Regions from separate parts of the Chroococcidiopsis sp. TS-821 genome, predicted to be linked through region 2. Evidence: riboswitches for the same ligand, from Rfam matches in the RefSeq annotation. Region 2 holds a riboswitch; the other holds the start of a gene.
The links. A riboswitch is a leader RNA that binds a small molecule or an ion and turns the genes downstream of it on or off. The one in region 2 is predicted to bind cyclic di-AMP.

Region 1: another riboswitch for cyclic di-AMP. It lies ahead of B1A85_RS08595 (hypothetical protein); the one in region 2 lies ahead of ntrB (nitrate ABC transporter permease).

The regions. Positions count from the first base shown of each region.
Region 1 is NZ_MVDI01000002.1:221,188-225,403, reverse strand. Features, by position in the region: gene fmt (methionyl-tRNA formyltransferase) at 1-156, opposite strand, end outside; gene B1A85_RS08605 (hypothetical protein) at 451-1,236, shown strand; gene B1A85_RS08600 (DUF937 domain-containing protein) at 1,402-1,953, opposite strand; gene B1A85_RS08595 (hypothetical protein) at 2,157-2,360, opposite strand; cyclic di-AMP (ydaO/yuaA leader) riboswitch at 2,496-2,634, opposite strand; gene B1A85_RS08590 (YcjF family protein) at 2,920-4,216, shown strand, end outside.
Region 2 is NZ_MVDI01000001.1:1,191,049-1,195,264, forward strand. Features, by position in the region: gene B1A85_RS05425 (ABC transporter substrate-binding protein) at 1-805, opposite strand, end outside; gene ntrB (nitrate ABC transporter permease) at 866-1,708, opposite strand; cyclic di-AMP (ydaO/yuaA leader) riboswitch at 1,804-1,962, opposite strand; gene B1A85_RS05435 (sensor histidine kinase) at 2,176-3,393, shown strand; gene bchD (magnesium chelatase ATPase subunit D) at 3,455-4,216, shown strand, end outside.

The DNA of each region.
Region 1 (4,216 bases), on a different contig from region 2:
TAAAGCTTTCACCGGAGAAGGACTCAACTGATTACCGCGTCCGCGACGTTTATCTGGCTGCGTAACAACCGCCGCGACTTCAATTGCGGGATGTTGTAATAATTTTTTTAACGTGGGGACGGCAAAATCAGGAGTACCAAAAAATACGACTTTCATTCGAGACGACAAGCTAGGCGAATATCGGCTATCCTATCGCAGAGTTTAGCCAAGGCACAGGTACAAGTCTTGTGACACTTTTATTTGTGAACTTCGATCCAGCCAACTCAAGCGGTAGAAAAATTTAATGGAAATAGGTCTTCTCAGTTGCCTATTTCTCTTGTTATACCTGAAATAGCATACTGCCACATCGCCTGTCTCGCTACTGCCCTACCTAAAACTGTACAAATGCTACGAAACTTCTTCTCTGGATGGTTTTGCTCGCAGCCACGCCTTAAGCTGCTGTTAATGGCTATGCTACTGACGCCAGCGATCGCAGCAACGTCAATTCAGGCGGCGTCAGCCCAGTCGTTTGAAGCGATCTCGCCAGAAGAGCAAGCTAGCGATCAGCCATCAGTATCTCTCGATCCGTTAAACAGCCCTTATCCTGTTCCTTGGAATTGGGTAATGAAAACTTACGAAGATGTGAGTTCGCAACAAGGTTCGGGAGTTCGTTATTACCGCAGTCATTCCCTACTTTCTCCTGATGGCGAGTATGCTGCTTACAGCCGCATTCAAATGCAAGTGCAGCCAGAACTTTATCGCAGTCAGGTCAGTAGTGTCATGTTTTTAGAACACTTGCGCACCGGGAAGTTACAAGAAGTTAAAGCGTCATCGCCATTAGCAATGCATTTGTTGCTGCGTGGGAAATCAGCCGCTCCAGGAATTATTTCAATTTTGTCTCCTATTGGTTGGTCGCAGTCAAGCGATCGCTTACTCGCGCGTCAATTTGAAGGTTTCTTTAATACGTCTGATGTATCGGACTATGCTGTGATTTGGCATCGGTACAAAAATCGCACAACAACACTAGCGCCAGCACAAACGTATCACAACCATGCCATGTCCATTTTACTTGGCTGGAGTCAAACTGACCCCGATCGAGTTGTCTTTCGAGTTGGTGAATTAGGCGATGAGCATTGGCAGATGTGGACAGTAGCAGAAAACGGTCAAACAACGCCTGCAGCAAGTATCGAGCAACCCATCGTTTTCGGACTACGGCAGATGAAACTTTGGGCAGGCGAACAAATTGCCTTTCGATAGTATGGCAAGCGCTGCACAAGATTTGTGAGTTCTCTAGGTCGAGTGTTGATTTCAGCAAATTCTTATAATATACCTTCGGTTCGCAGCCTGAACAAAACTCAAAACCAACTACTAGCCACTCATCACCAGTTACTCACCCCTCGCTGTTTACTAAATTACTTAAACTTAAAAACGCGATTGACCGAGATAACGTCCTGCAAGCTGTATAGCATCAGCAATATCTACCTCACCATCGCCGTTGGCATCTAAGAAAGCGTCTAATACAGTATTTCGGTTACTCGTTTGAGTACTAGTACTTGGCGCATTTTGTACGCGGCTACCGCTTTGCAATAGATTTAGCACGATCGGCACTAAAATAGGTAGCATTTGCACAATCATATTGGGATTCAACCCTGTGCGCTGGGCAGCAAATTGTGCGAGTTGTTGAATTTGATTTTGAGAAAACAGTCCAGAAACCGCTTGTGGATTTGGTGATGCGCCGCTGTATTGATTGACAAACGCTTGTGTTTGGTCGTAACCATCTCTAGAACGCTTTTGCTGTAGTCCTGAGCGAACGTAGTTACCTACAATCGACATTAACGATTGCATTGTCGATGGATTTGTGTGATAGCTACTGCTTAATTGCTGTACTGTATTCAGAATGTTAGCTAGCTGTCCAGAATTTGCTTGCTGCGAAGGATTATTGATTGCCCCAAGAATTTGGTCAAAAAGTCCCATATGTCAATACTTTCATCATGTATGACTTCAATTTTCCCTAGTCAACAAGCTGACGACCTCTAGCTAACAGCAGAAAATTTGATGAAATCTGCAACGGGGAATTTGTTTTAATTGCTTCTCAACGCAAATATCTCCCCCAGAATTAGGGGAGAGTGAAAGGGGGCAAGAAGCCTTAAACTTGAATTAGTGAACTTGTGCAGATACTACGACTCTGCTTGCATTACAGATTTCGATCGAAGTCGAATGAGGCGGTCAATACAGGCTTGACCGTAGCTAATTGCTTCATCAAGCGTTTGGAAACAGAATGGTTCGCTGTAGTGATTGCCTTCTGGATCGGTGTAGTCTACAACAATACCGTTGAGTTCTTGCTTTGCAAGTAAGATCCACTGTTTGTAATAGTTCATCATCCTTTACCTCTGTTTACGTGTAGCGACGGACGAGGTGGGTCGAGAGGTCAGCAGTTAACCCAAATATTGATTCAGGGATACCTGCGAGGAGACCCTTAGGACAATTGCTTATATAAAATATAAAGCTAATGCCACAGGTACTCCTTCCATTGCCTACGAAGTTAGCTGACGGGCTAAGATTGGAAGGTATCTTTCTCAGATCCTGAGATTCGCCCCAAATTTTGGTTCCTCCGTTCTTCAACGCAAGCCGTAGAAGATTAGGCTACCCACTAAATTAACTGACAAGTAGTAGCACGCGGTTACTTTATATCCAGACTAATAACTCATCAGTTATGCGTAATATAGCGGAATCGCTTCTGTTGCGCAATCCTAATAGAGTGAGACACAAAATTGAGTCAAGCTATAGTCTCAACTGTATCTGGCTTTCAGAACAATATTAAATTTTCCTAAAGCTTCAAGACAGCTTGTCGCGATCGCCCTATTCCCCCTGATGCATTCAAGACAACAGCAAGCAGATTAAGATCAAAAGCATCTCCTGCGTTGTAGTAACTCAAAGACAATGCCTTTTCCACGCATCGTAATGCTGCTGATTGCCCTGATTGTTGTCGTCGGGCTGTTGCTGTGGCTGTTCGCTAGCTTGTCACAGTTGTTATGGCAGTTGTCTTACACTTCGCCGCTACTAGCGGATGTGTTGTTATTTCTCATCATTGCTTTAGTTGTCTTGCTGATTGGTGTCGTTATCTACTACATCGCGATTGTCCAACGCGGCGAACGGCGATCGCGACGACGGGCACAACGACAAGTTCAGATTCCGGAAGAACGCATTGATGTGGCAGAGGAGAATCTGCGGGCAATTCAGCAACAATTAACCCAAATTCAAGACGAAGTGGCGCGTCAAGCGTTACTCGCGCGATCGCAAGAAATTGAAGCGAGTTTATCGCGTGGTGCGTTGCGAGTAGTTGTCTTTGGGACAGGTTCAGCGGGTAAAACTTCGCTCGTGAATGCTATCTTTGGGCGGATTGTCGGACAAGTTGCCGCACCAATGGGAACAACACAGGAAGGACAAACTTATAGCCTGCGGCTGAAAGGCATGGAACGCCGAATTTTGATTACGGATACGCCAGGAATTTTAGAAGCAGGAGTCGCTGGAACTGAACGCGAAAGACTCGCACGACAATTAGCTACCGAAGCTGACTTGTTGTTGTTTGTTGTAGATAACGATTTGCGGCGTTCCGAATACGAACCGTTACAAACTTTAGCCGAAATTGGCAAGCGATCGCTGCTAGTTTTGAATAAAACTGACCTATACACCGACGTAGACCGCGAGACGATCCTCGCCCAACTGCGCGAACGAGTTAAAAATTTTATTGCACCAACGGATATTGTGGCGATCGCGGCGAATCCGCAACCTGTGACGTTAGAAAATGGCGAAATCTTTCAGCCTGAACCAGATATTATGCCGTTACTGCGCCGCATGGCTGCGGTCTTACGTACTGAAGGTGAAGATTTAATTGCAGATAACATTTTACTGCAATCGCAACGACTCGGCGAAGAAGCACGGCAGATTATTGATGCCCAGCGGCGTCGTCAAGCGGATAAAGTTGTCGAACGTTTTCAATGGATTAGTGCAGGTGTTGTAACAGTCACGCCGTTACCAGGAGTTGATTTACTCGCCACCGCTGCGGTGAATGCACAAATGGTTGTTGAAATCGGGCGAATCTACGGCAGCGATTTGAATTTAGAACGCGGTAAAGAGTTGGCACTTTCTTTAGCAAAAACGCTAGCTAGTTTGGGAATTGTCAAAGGGGCGATTCAACTTTTATCAACAGCATTGCAGTTTCACGTTGCGACGTTTG
Region 2 (4,216 bases):
GCCAAATTTCTTTACCTTGGGCAAACGTAAAGCCAATGCCTTCATTACCCGTAATTGCTCGTGTATTCCAAGGCTCTGCTACCATGTAAGCTTGCATCGCACCAATGCGCATATTGACTACCATTTGTGGTGGCGGAATGATAATAATGCGAAATTCCTCATCTGGATCGACTCCCGCTGCTGCAGCTAAATAGCGCACAAAGTATTCGTAAATTGCCGAACTCAGTACAACTGCCCAAACTCTTTGTTCAGCTGGCAAATTCTCAAAATAGCGGCGAAAATCACGCCCGAATTCTGCTAAATTACCGTTATATTCTCGCCAAGGACGCAACCCTGATACCCACATTGCCTTATTCATCGTCATTGCGTTACCGTGGCGGTGTATTGTCATCGCAGCGCACAAGGGTGCATGACGCGCACCTTCTGCACCTGTTCGGGCATTTGTCACTGCGCCACAGACGACAGGAGAAGCATCAAGGCGACCAAAGATAATGCCATCGCGAGCAGTTCCCCAACTTGCCTCACGGCTGAGCGTGACATTTAAACCATACTTGCGAAAAAAGCCTTTTTCCCACGCTACAGCAAAAGGCGCACAATCATTGACGGGGACATATCCTACAGTCAAGTTAGGTTTTTCTAACGTTTTGGGATCGACAACTTGTTCCACAGCCAATGCAGCAGCAGATAGTCCTTGAGGGGCGCGATTGGCATTAATTGCACATCCAGATGCGACACTCACTGCTGTAGCGCCCATTCCTAAAAGGAAGCTACGCCGACTCCAGTAGTTCTTGTCGGTATGATTCATATGCAACAATTACATAATTAGTAGCAACTGTAGAGACACGCAATTGTCCGCTCACTCCTATTAGCTTTTTGGGCGATGCGTTACCAACTGCTGAATTTTGCCCACAGCATAATCCAGCACCAAACCTGTCAAGCCAATTACCAATACAGCTAGGAAGACTGAACTTAAATTGAGGCGACTCCACTCATCCCAAACAAAAAAGCCAATGCCAACACCACCAGTCAGCATTTCTACTGCAACAATAACTAACCAGGCAATGCCGAGACTAATTCTTAAACCTGTAAAGATATAAGGCAAACTCGCAGGTAAGATGATTTTAGTAATTTGTCGCCAACGCGGCATTTCCAGCACTCGCGCTACATCAATGTAGTCTTTATTAACGCTAGAAACTCCCAAAGCTGTATTGATAATTGTAGGCCACAGTGAAGTGATGAAGATGACAAAAATAGCCGAAGGGTCGGCTAAATTAAAGATCGCTAGCGAAATAGGTAGCCATGCGAGTGGCGATACAGGTTTGAAAATCTGAATCAAAGGATTGAGTGCAAGTGAGGCTTGCTTGGACATCCCTATAAGAAAACCAATCGGAATTGCGACTAAAGCACCCAATCCGAAGCCAAGCAGTACTCTTCTCAGGCTTGCCATTAGTAACCAACCAAGCCCTAAATTTCCTGGTCCCCGTCGGTAGAAGGGGTTTATGATGTAGTCTAAATTGGCAATAAGTGCCTCAGCTGGAGTAGGCATCAAATTGGTTAAGAAAGTGGCAACAAACCACCACAAGATAATGATGCCTAAAAAACCAGCCGCAGGAAGTAAAACAATATCCTGCAAGACAACTGGTCGTATTTTTTTCCAGCTACTCTGTCCTGCAACCGCCAAGACAGCAAGATTCAGGTTCAACATTATTATGAAACTCCCTCAGAGCCAAAAGCAGGCACAACAACATTGAGCAGTACCAGCTAGGAATACTGATGAGAGCAAATAGTTTAAATGCTCGCTCTTCAGTCTCCTCTCAACGCCTACGAAGTTAGCTGACGGGCTAGGATAGAGAGTTACCCTTCTGCGTTCGCAGATACGCCCCTTAGATTTGGTTCCTCCGCTCCAGACTCATCTCACACCAGATGCTGCAAGTGAGCTACTGAATTAGGCTGACTTACTCTTAATAACGAATTCCACATATCATAGCATTTATGTACGAAATGATCGAGCTTAGTGAAAGCTAAATAGGTTTGAGTAGTAAATCCATAAAGTTGCGATCGCCCTTAAGATAAGTCAAGGAAGCTAGCTGCAAAATTCGGTGGGCGATTGATGTGTGATTGCACTAAGTTAAGACAAGTAGACTTGCTTCCTTGCGCTGTTTTAAACCTGCGAAAATGTTTGATTTTAGCCAAATCTTACTCGATAAAAGTGACACAATTATTGAAAACTGGATAGAAGCTGTACGCCAAGATCGACAGATTGAAAGTACAGAAGGTATGTGCTACACAACGATACGCAATCACGTGCCTTACGTGCTCAAAGCAATGGCAACAGTGCTATCAAAAACGACAGATAACGATTTGCAAACTCTGATTGAAGCAAGTTTAGTGCATGGCATCCACCGTGCGGAAGAAGGATTTGACCCGCTCGAAATCGCCCGCGAATATCGCTTACTACGACGGGCAATATTCTTAGCCTTAGAACCAGAATTACAGCAAGTTTCGCCAGCGGAAGTGATCCGAGTTTTTCGCCTTGTCGACGCCGTCGTTGATGATGCGATCGCGCGTTGTTTTCAAAGTTACGTAGATGAACGCTTACGCGAATTACAGCAACTTCAATCGCAGCTAACACTACACAATCAAGAACTCACGCGCTTGATTCGGGCAAATCAAGAAAACTTCTCACACTTAGCGCACGAACTCAAAAATCCTTTAACTTCAATCATTGGTTATTCCGACTTATTTATCCGCCTACAAAGCAAAACCGAAGTCAAAGACAACTTCAAAAATATCGAACATATCGAGCGCGTGTTGCGTAATGGTAGGCATTTGCTGCGCCTGATTAATGATGCGCTAGAAATATCGCGCTATGAAGCAGGGAAAATGACACTTCATCCTGCACCAACCGACGCGTGCGTTGTTATCCAAGACGTGCTAGATATGCTACAACCAATGGCACAAGAAAAAAACTTGCAGCTTGCCGTAGACTTAGCAAACGCTCCGCAACAAGTTGTCACAGATGCATTACGCTTTCAGCAAATTGTCACAAATCTTGTGAGTAATGCCATTCGTTACACCCCCGCAGGCAGCGTAACAGTCAGATGCTATACATTAGAAGATAGATGGGCAATCGCCGTCACTGATACTGGAATTGGAATCGCTCCCGAAGATCAACCAAAAATTTTTGACCCTTACTACCGCGTCGGCAATACGCCAAAATCACAAGTTCCACCAGATAGCACTGGGTTAGGACTAGCAATTGTATCCCGCTTAGTTAAACTTTTGCAAGGAGAAATTAAACTTGTTTCCCAACTTGGAATTGGCTCAACATTCACGGTAATCTTTCCAATGGAAGTTAAAGAAAGGTCAGGAGTGAGGAGTGAGGGAAGTTAAAAATATTTTTAAACTAGCTACTAGTCACCAACCATTCCACTTGCCTTGATCGATGAACGCCATGCCTGTACTCAACACCTCCGCAACCGTGACAGCATTTCCTTTAACCGCTGTTGTTGGTCAAGAAGCGATAAAATTAGCACTGCTACTGGCAGCCGTCGATCCTGGATTAGGAGGAGTCGCGATCGCGGGGCGTCGCGGTACGGCAAAATCAGTTATGGCACGCGCCCTGCACGCACTGTTACCTCCGATTGAAATCGTCAAAGGTTCGATTTGTAACTGCGATCCTAACCGCCCCGAAGAATGGGACGACCAACTTTTAGCAATAGTCGGCGATCGCGCGCAAATAGAAACCGAAGTCATTCCCGCGCCATTTGTCCAAATCCCCTTAGGTGTCACTGAAGATCGCCTATTAGGTTCCGTCGATGTCGAACAATCCGTCAAACAAGGAAAAACCGTTTTTCAACCAGGATTACTCGCCCAAGCACATCGTGGCGTTCTTTACGTTGATGAAATCAATTTACTCGACGACAACATCTGCAATCAGCTATTAACCGTTTTAACTGAAGGACGCAACCAAATCGAACGCGAGGGCATTAGTTTTCAGCATCCTTGTCAACCGCTATTCATTGCTACCTACAACCCTGAAGAAGGCGCGCTGCGCGAACACCTCCTCGACCGCATCGCGATCGCACTTTCAGCGGATGAAGTTCTGGGAATTGACGAACGCGTTCAAGCCGTTGAACAAGCAATTGCCTACGCGCGATCGCCGCAAGAATTTCTTCAGCAGTACCGCGAAGACATCGACAGTTTAAAAACCCAA